Regions from separate parts of the Priestia sp. VA7 genome, predicted to be linked through region 3. Evidence: riboswitches for the same ligand, from Rfam matches in the RefSeq annotation. Region 3 holds a riboswitch; each other region holds the start of a gene.

What was found. Region 3 has a riboswitch for S-adenosylmethionine ahead of metK (methionine adenosyltransferase). Riboswitches for the same ligand answer to the same signal wherever they lie in the genome.
Region 1: it holds a riboswitch for S-adenosylmethionine, as region 3 does, so the genes downstream of both, AC0C45_RS10570 (trans-sulfuration enzyme family protein) here and metK (methionine adenosyltransferase) in region 3, are expected to answer to the same signal.
Region 2: it holds a riboswitch for S-adenosylmethionine, as region 3 does, so the genes downstream of both, AC0C45_RS20505 (Na+/H+ antiporter NhaC family protein) here and metK (methionine adenosyltransferase) in region 3, are expected to answer to the same signal.
Region 4: it holds a riboswitch for S-adenosylmethionine, as region 3 does, so the genes downstream of both, mtnW (2,3-diketo-5-methylthiopentyl-1-phosphate enolase) here and metK (methionine adenosyltransferase) in region 3, are expected to answer to the same signal.

The regions. Positions count from the first base shown of each region.
Region 1 is NZ_JBVQPN010000002.1:795,246-797,451, reverse strand. Features, by position in the region: gene AC0C45_RS10570 (trans-sulfuration enzyme family protein) at 1-763, opposite strand, end outside; SAM riboswitch class I at 835-952, opposite strand; gene AC0C45_RS10565 (hypothetical protein) at 1,119-1,781, opposite strand; gene AC0C45_RS10560 (spore coat protein) at 1,846-2,206, opposite strand, start outside.
Region 2 is NZ_JBVQPN010000004.1:522,935-525,140, forward strand. Features, by position in the region: gene AC0C45_RS20495 (ABC transporter ATP-binding protein) at 1-335, shown strand, start outside; gene AC0C45_RS20500 (ABC transporter permease) at 328-1,095, shown strand; SAM riboswitch class I at 1,197-1,303, shown strand; gene AC0C45_RS20505 (Na+/H+ antiporter NhaC family protein) at 1,389-2,206, shown strand, end outside.
Region 3 is NZ_JBVQPN010000001.1:39,792-41,997, reverse strand. Features, by position in the region: gene metK (methionine adenosyltransferase) at 1-1,079, opposite strand, end outside; SAM riboswitch class I at 1,212-1,329, opposite strand; gene pckA (phosphoenolpyruvate carboxykinase (ATP)) at 1,704-2,206, shown strand, end outside.
Region 4 is NZ_JBVQPN010000002.1:640,024-642,229, forward strand. Features, by position in the region: gene AC0C45_RS09750 (pyridoxal phosphate-dependent aminotransferase) at 1-718, shown strand, start outside; SAM riboswitch class I at 849-955, shown strand; gene mtnW (2,3-diketo-5-methylthiopentyl-1-phosphate enolase) at 1,036-2,206, shown strand, end outside.

The DNA of each region.
Region 1 (2,206 bases), on a different contig from region 3:
TTTCATTATGCTTTTCCATACGAAGCGCTAGCGTTTTAACACCGCGTAATAACAGCCAGCTATCCTGTGGACCTAAGATTGCCCCAGCTGCATTTTGATAAAAACGAATTTTCTCTCCTAAGCTACTACATCGAGCCACTACAAGACCAGCAACTACATCATTATGACCCCCAATGTATTTGCTTGCACTATGTATCACAATATCTGCTCCAAGCTCTAAAGGACGCTGATAATAAGGGGACATGAAGGTATTGTCAACGATAGTAAGCAAATCATGCTGTTTAGCTAACGCAATTGCTTCTGGCAAATCAGTCACGTGCATCATTGGATTCGTAGGTGTTTCAATAAATAAAGCTTTCGTATTGGGACGAAGCGCATCTTTTACTTGTTCGAGATGGGCTGTGTTGACGTACGAAACAGTAATTCCTTGCTCTGAAAAAATTTCATTTAGTACTCGGTACGTTCCTCCGTATAAATCCTCTGATACAATTAAATGATCTCCGTTTTTAAATAGTGCTAAAACTGCCATTACACCCGCCATTCCTGAAGCGAATGCTACTCCTACTTCTCCCTTTTCCAAAGCAGCAATTGCTTCTTCCAATGCTGTACGAGTAGGATTTGCCGTACGTGCATAGTCAAATCCTGTACTTTGCCCTAAAGCAGGATGAGCAAATGTTGATGCTTGGTAAATGGGTGTTGTAATAGAACCTGTTGAAGGGTCACGGCCTACTCCTGAACGAACTAATAAAGTTTCAATTTCCATCTATTTCTCTCCTTAACTCAAAATAAAAAACACTCTTCACAGATGGAAGAGTGTTCGTTTATACACGATTTCTCTCATCTGTTAGAACAATACTGATGTTCCACAGGAATTAGCACCGTTCAAATGAATGTTTCATTTGATGGTTGCCGGGCATCGCAGGGCCAGTCCCTCCGCCACTCTGGATAAGAGTTCTATATAATTGTTGGTGATTAACGTTTGTTGTTAATAACTTTAATAGAGATTTTCTGTATTGTCAACATAATTTTCTAAAAAATTTAAATCGTCTCATTTGTTTATTCAATATACTTGTCCTGATAAGCACATAAAAAAAGAGACGAAAGCGAGGTCTCTTTTTCTAAGGCAAGTGTACAGATTTTACGTGAGCTAACTTCCAATACATACTTTCTCCATTTGCCGTAATTAGTTCAACAATATTATTAGAAACTTCTTTAAGTACGCCAATTTTTTCTGATTGATCCCCTAAATCTAATACGACCAGTTGATTTTCATATTTTTTAAGCTGCTCTTCAAAGTTTCTGACAAAAGGTGCAGAGGCAGGTCTTACTGGGAGCTCTTTGTCACTTAAAGAATAAGGGGTTAACTCATTACTGTAAGGGGTAAGCCATTTCAAATGATGCAGAGAAACAAAGACATTTTTATACACTGGAGAATAAAACACAAGATAATCATTCAGCACGCTTGTAATATAGCCATGCAATGATTTTCCTCCTGTTACATAAATTTCAATAAATTTCCCTTTTGCCTGCTGTAAAATATTACGATAAGAAATCCGCTGACTTTCTTCTATTAAGTTCTCTTCTATTTCACGTAAAACCGTATAGTCTTCTTCTGATACTTCCCGCAAACGATGCATGTGTAAAAGAGGAATATACAAATAATCATGTCCATTATACAAAATCATGACATCTAATCCTAGGTCAACAAGTCTGCCAACAAACTTAGTATTTCCTGAAATATCTACTTCTACAATTTTATTAATATAGCGATTGATACTCATTCTCCTCCCCCTTTCCTATATGACAGAAAAGGTGCTTTATAAGCACCTTTTTTGTTCTTATTCATTATGCTTTCCAGCGATAATTTTTTGTTTGGATGACTTGCTCTCTTGACGCTGATGAGTGTGAATCTGTGCGGCGGCTTTTTCTTGACGAATATGAACCTGTGCGGCGGCTTCTTCCTGTACGACCTTCTGGAGTGCCTTCTGCTGATCCTCCGTCTTCAGTATTTGTATTTTCCTCTTTCTGCTCATCATCTTGATTATTATTTTGTTTAAAAGATCCCTTTGCTCCTACACAAATGGTTTTAACATGTCTTGGTTGTAAGCGTAATACTTGATTGTCCTGAACAAGGGTAAAAGTACCATTCCGGCTTTGCACCAATACACCTTCTACAGCCTCTGGACCGCCGCCATTGATTGATACC
Region 2 (2,206 bases), on a different contig from region 3:
TATTAAAAGAGGTAGAAGCATTATGTGACCGCGTTGGCATTATTCAAGACGGTGAGTTAAAAGCCATTCAAGATCTATCTCCAAATCGTCAAGACCAAGGAATGTACGTAGAATTTGAGGTGTCTGACGCGCAAAAAGCAGCGGCTCTTTTATCACAAGAATTTGAAGTAACGATGAGATCACATATTATCGACGTGGCGATTGTAAAAGAACAAATTCCAGCTGTAAATAGAAAATTAGTGGACAGCGATATTTTAGTCTACCGAATCACTCCTGTGTATGAGACGCTTGAAGATTCGTTTATGTCCGTTACGGAAGGAGAGCACCATGCTTAAGCTAATTCAAAATGAACATATGAAATGGTTTTACAAAAGAAGCACAAAAGTCACGTTTATTACCATCGGTATTTTAACTCTTTGTATGGCTCTATTAATGAAAAAAGTAGCAAACAGTGCAGGGACAGAAGACAACATTTTGAACTTCCTGTCATTTAGTTCAGGTATGCTGATTCTCGTTCAATTTTTCGCTCTTGCTGTTGGAGGGGCAATGGTTGCAAAAGAGTTTGAGGCAGGTACCATTAAGCTTCTTTTAATTCGCCCTGCTAGACGTTCAACGATTTTAGCATCCAAGTACCTAACCCTCATTTTAATTAGCTTGTATTATTTACTGAGCTATTTGCTTTTTTCGTTTGTATGGGGAGCCTTGTTCTTTGGATTTACCAGTCTAGAAGGAGATGCGCAGCTGCTTAAAAATATTACGCTTACGTATGACAGTGCGTATATGGAAACGTTTATGATGATGACGTTCGCATTCATGCTGTCGTCTTTATTTAGAAACAGCGCGCTTGCTTCCAGTCTGGCTATTGTCGTAAGTATCGGGGCGAAAGCTGTAACAGGACTAGTATCACAGTTTGGTTTATGGTGGGGGAAATTTTTACTGTTCGCCAACACGAACTTTGTGCAGTATATGGACGGAATGAAGACGATGTTTGACGGCATGACAATTCCATTTTCCATTTTCATCTTGGTGGCGCATTTTGTCTTCTTTATGGGCGTGGCATGGGCAGCGTTTTTGAAACGAGACGTAGCTAATTGATGTGAGAATTTTCGCACTATATATTTTTCTAAAATAGCATTTGACAATTAAATAAAAAGAGCTTACAGTAGTGAAAGACTATTTTTAAAACAACTATAAACTTCTTATCAAGAGAGACGGAGGGACTGGCCCTATGATGTCTCGGCAACTGGCTGTACGCAGTGCGGTGCCAAATCCAGCAGACGATGTTTCGTTTGGAAGATGAGAAGGGTAATCTTATGATACAAATAAGAGACCTCTTCTTATCAATAAGAAGAGGTCTTTTTTTATTACGTAAACAAGAGGTGTTAAGAATGGAACAACAAAAAGGAAACGGCTGGGCGCTGTTACCGCTGGGCGTCTTTTTAGTCCTGTTTGTCGGATCAGGAATTATAACGGGAGATTTTTATAAGCTGCCTGTATTAGTAGCCATTATCATTGCAGCCATTGTGGCGCTGGTTATGAACCGCAAAGATTCACTTAATGTAAAAGTGGAACGTTTTGCTAAAGGAGCAGGACATCCTGATATCATTATTATGGTGCTTATTTTTATTTTAGCAGGTGCTTTTTCTCAAGTGGCTAAAGGCATGGGAGCTGTTGATTCAACGGTAAACTTAGCTCTGTCTGTGCTTCCGCAAAGCTTAGTGGTAGTCGGAATCTTTGTTATTGGCGCATTCATTTCAATTTCGATGGGAACGTCAATGGGAACAATCGCAGCGCTAGGACCTATCGCTGTAGGGATCAGTGAGCAAGCGCATGTATCCATTACATTGGCAATTGCTGCCGTTGTTGGTGGTGCAATGTTTGGAGATAATTTATCCGTAATCTCTGATACGACTATTGCAGCAGTTCGTACGCAAAAAACAAATATGTCAGATAAATTAAAAGTGAACTTTTTTATTGTACTTCCTGCAGCGATTGTTACGGTAATTTTATTGCTTGTAATGACGCTAGGCAACACGTCATCAGTAGAAATTAAAGACTTCAGCTGGTTTAAAATCTTACCTTATGTGGGCGTCTTAGTCGCTGCAATATTTGGTGCAAACGTATTAAGTATTTTAACCGGAGGAATTGTATTGGCCGGCGTGATCGGATTAGCTGACGGAAGCTACACGCTTTCTTCTCTTGCTAA
Region 3 (2,206 bases):
TCAAGCATTTTAATGATGCCTGCTGGACGTAGGTCAAAGTTTTTGCGTACTACGTCTACTAGTACTTCTTCAGAAACTTTTCCTGTACCGAATGTATCAATTGAAATAGATACTGGTTGTGCAACACCAATCGCATATGCTAGTTGTACTTCACATTTATCAGCAAGATCAGCTGCTACAATGTTTTTCGCAACATAACGAGCTGCATAAGCTGCTGAACGGTCTACTTTTGTTGCGTCCTTACCAGAGAATGCACCGCCGCCATGACGAGCATATCCGCCGTAAGTATCAACGATAATTTTACGACCAGTTAAACCAGCATCTCCTTGAGGACCGCCGATTACGAAACGGCCTGTTGGGTTAATGAAATACTTTGTATTTTCATCAATTAACTCGTTTGGAACAACTGGATTAATAACATATTCTTTTAAGTTACGTTGAATTTGCTCTAACGTTACTTCTGGATGATGCTGAGTTGAAATAACAATTGTATCGATGCGAACAGGTTTGTTGTTTTCATCATATTCAACTGTTACTTGTGTTTTACCATCCGGGCGAAGGTAAGGAAGAATTTCTTCTTTACGTACTTCTGTTAGACGGCGAGCAAGTTTATGAGCTAATGAAATTGGAAGAGGCATTAATTCTTTTGTTTCGTTACATGCATAACCAAACATTAAGCCTTGGTCTCCAGCTCCGATTGCTTCGATTTCTTCATCTGACATTTGACCTTCACGTGCTTCTAACGCTTGGTCTACACCAGCAGCGATATCAGCTGACTGCTCGTCGATAGATGTTAATACTGCACAAGTTTCAGCATCAAATCCGTATTTTGCACGAGTATAGCCAATTCCTTTAATTGTTTCGCGAACTGTTTTAGGAATATCCACGTAAGTAGAAGTTGTAATTTCACCACTTACTAAAACTAAACCAGTTGTTACGCTTGTTTCACAAGCAACACGAGCATTTGGATCCTTTGCTAGGATAGCATCAAGAATTGAGTCAGAAATTTGGTCACAAATTTTATCGGGATGTCCCTCTGTAACAGATTCTGACGTGAACAGACGACGTTGTGTTGACATCAGTTTTCCTCCTTATAAATACGATACATTGTGATACGGTACTCATTCCCTTATTTTCATTACACGCTAAAAAATATAAAAAAACCTTTCCTTGTATCGAGGAAAGGTATCAAATTCTACATAAGCCTTTCACTCTTATCGATCAAGGTTGTGCCCTTGCATCAGGTTAGCACCTTATCGTCTACACAAAAAAATGACGATGGTTGCTGGGTTTCATAGGGCCTGTCCCTCCACCAGCTCGGGATAAGAGAGTATCCGTTCAAGGACATATAATACATGAAAAAGCGCTTCACTGTCAACAACATTCAAATGGAAATCATCTCTTTATGTTTGAATCTGTTTTAATGTAACATACTCAAATTCCGAAATAGTACACCTTATTAAGAATCATCACTAAGTTTAGTTAATAAGACAGATCAAAATGAGGCTTTCACTTAAAATAGCTTCACTTTTTTCTCTCCTAGCACATATACAGGTGTCCAAAATAGGTATAATGTACATTTTTTTATAATACACAAACATTTTTAGTTAAATAGTATAGAATAATTAAATAAATGTGTTATACTAATTATAAATTTCAAACATTAATGAATAAATAATAGCTAAAAAAGGAAGGTAGTGCACATGAGTACTGTTGATATGTCTATCGAATTAAATGGTTTGCTTCAATTAAAAACAACAAAACACCAATTATCTGTTCCACAACTTGTTGAAAAAATTCTAGCTCGACGCGAAGGAACGTTGACTTCTACAGGTGCTGTGTCAGTCGAAACCGGAAAATATACAGGTCGCTCTCCTTTAGATAAATTTATTGTAAGCGATGCTGTGTCTTCAAAAACGGTTGAATGGGGACCTGTCAATCAGCCAATTTCTGCTCAGCGATTCGATGCGCTATACAAAAAAGTCTTAAACCACTTAAAGAAGCAGGATGAACTTTTTGTTTTTAATGGATATGCTGGAGCTGATAAAAAGTATCAGTTACCAATTCAAGTAGTTAATGAATTTGCATGGCACAACCTATTCGCTCAGCAGTTATTCATTCGCCCTTCAGCCGAACAAAAAACAAATGATGATGTGAAGCCGTTTACAATTGTAGCAGCTCCAACGTTCAAAGCTGATCCTGAAAC
Region 4 (2,206 bases), on a different contig from region 3:
TCATTTTCTACCCGTATACGAAGAGATAAGTGAACGTGCTAAAGAACAGGCAAAGCTCATGTTTTTAAACTATCCGAATAATCCTACTGGTGCAGTGGCAACGGCAGAATTTTTTGAAGACACCGTGGCGTTTGCTGCCAAGCACGATATTTGTGTGGTACACGACTTTGCTTACGGAGCAATTGGGTTTGATGGTAAAAAGCCAATCAGTTTTTTACAGACGCCTGGTGCAAAAGAGACGGGAATTGAAATTTATACTCTTTCTAAAACGTATAACATGGCGGGATGGCGAGTTGGATTTGCTGTAGGAAATGAAAGTGTAGTAGAAGCTATTAATCTTCTTCAAGATCATATGTATGTCAGTCTCTTTGGGGCCGTTCAAGAGGCAGCAGCCGCAGCTCTGTTGGAATCTCAACAATGTGTGAATGATTTAGTTAAGCGCTATGAATCTAGACGCAATACCTTTATTCAAGGGCTTCGAGAAATTGGTTGGGATGTTACATCTCCAGCAGGCTCCTTTTTTGCATGGCTAAAAGTTCCTGAAGGATATACTTCCGAACAGTTTTCAGATTTACTCCTTGAAAAAGCCCACGTTGTGGTTGCTCCTGGTGTAGGCTTTGGAACATATGGTGAAGGCTATGTGCGCGTAGGACTGCTGACGGATGAAGAGCGCATGAGAGAAGCTGTATCTCGAATAAAAAAATTAAATTTATTTTAAAAACGCATTGACAATCCTTTTTGAGTTGGCTTAATATGTAAGAAGTTAACGAGATTAATAACCGATAAATCCTAGCGGTATTTTTTATTTAGTATATAATCTACGAATTCAATTTAAATAAATAGCAACTTTCTTATTAAGAGTAGGTGGAGGGACTAGCCCGATGAAGCCCGGCAACCGACTTAACGCATGTTAAGCACGGTGCTAATTCTTGCAGCCGCAGCTGAGAGATAAGAAGAGCAACGAAAGCCTCTTCTTAATCACAGAAGAGGTTTTTTTTATTAACGATATTAAACAGCAAGGGAGTTTTTAGCATAATGAGCGAAATCGTTGCAAGCTACTTACTACATGATAATAAAGGAAATTTTCATAAAAAAGCGGAAGGAATCGCTTTAGGACTAACCGTCGGCTCATGGACAAATCTGCCGCTTTTAGATCAGCAGCAGCTTCAAAAGCATAAAGGGCGCGTCGTGTCCGTAACTGAGCTTCAAGATTGCGAACGTGTAAATGGATATTTAGGCGGAGAAATTAAGCAGGCTATTGTCAAAATTGCTTATCCAACTGCCAACTTTTCAAGAGATTTACCGGCTATTTTAGTTACGGTTTTCGGAAAACTATCACTTGATGGAAAAGTGAAATTATTAGACTTGGATTTTCCTGATGAATTATTAGCTGAATTCCCAGGACCGCGCTTTGGAATAGAAGGTATCCGAGAGAAACTAGGCGTTTATGACCGTCCGCTTGTGATGAGTATTTTTAAAGGCGTGATTGGAAGAGATATGACGTACTTAACAACTCAGCTGCGTGAGCAAGCGCTTGGCGGAGTGGATTTGGTTAAAGACGACGAGATTTTGTTTGATAGTGAACGAACACCTTTTGAAGCTCGCGTTACAGAAGGAAAAAAAGTACTGAATGAAGTATACGAAAAAACGGGACACCGCACGCTGTATGCTGTTAATTTAACGGGACGAACGTTTGAGTTAAAAGAAAAAGCGAGAAAAGCAGCTGAGCTAGGAGCCGATGCTCTTTTATTCAACGTATTTGCTTACGGGTTAGACGTACTGCAGGCACTTCGAGAAGATGATGAAATTGAATTGCCGATTATGGCGCACCCAGCTGTTAGCGGAGCGCTTACGCCGTCAGAGTTTTACGGTTTTTCAAATTCATTGCTGCTTGGAAAGCTATTGCGTTTAGTCGGAGCAGATTTCTCACTGTTTCCATCACCATACGGAAGCGTAGCGCTTTCTCTTGAAGATACGACAGGCATTACCTACGAATTAACGCGTCCTGTATACAAATATAAGCAGTCTTTCCCGGTTCCTTCAGCAGGAATTCATCCTGGAATGGTACCGCAGCTTGTGAAGGACTTTGGAATCGACAGCATTATTAATGCAGGAGGCGGAGTTCACGGTCATCCAGACGGAGCTATCGGAGGAGGAAAAGCATTCCGTGCGGCGATAGATGCAGTACTCTCTCATCAAACACTAG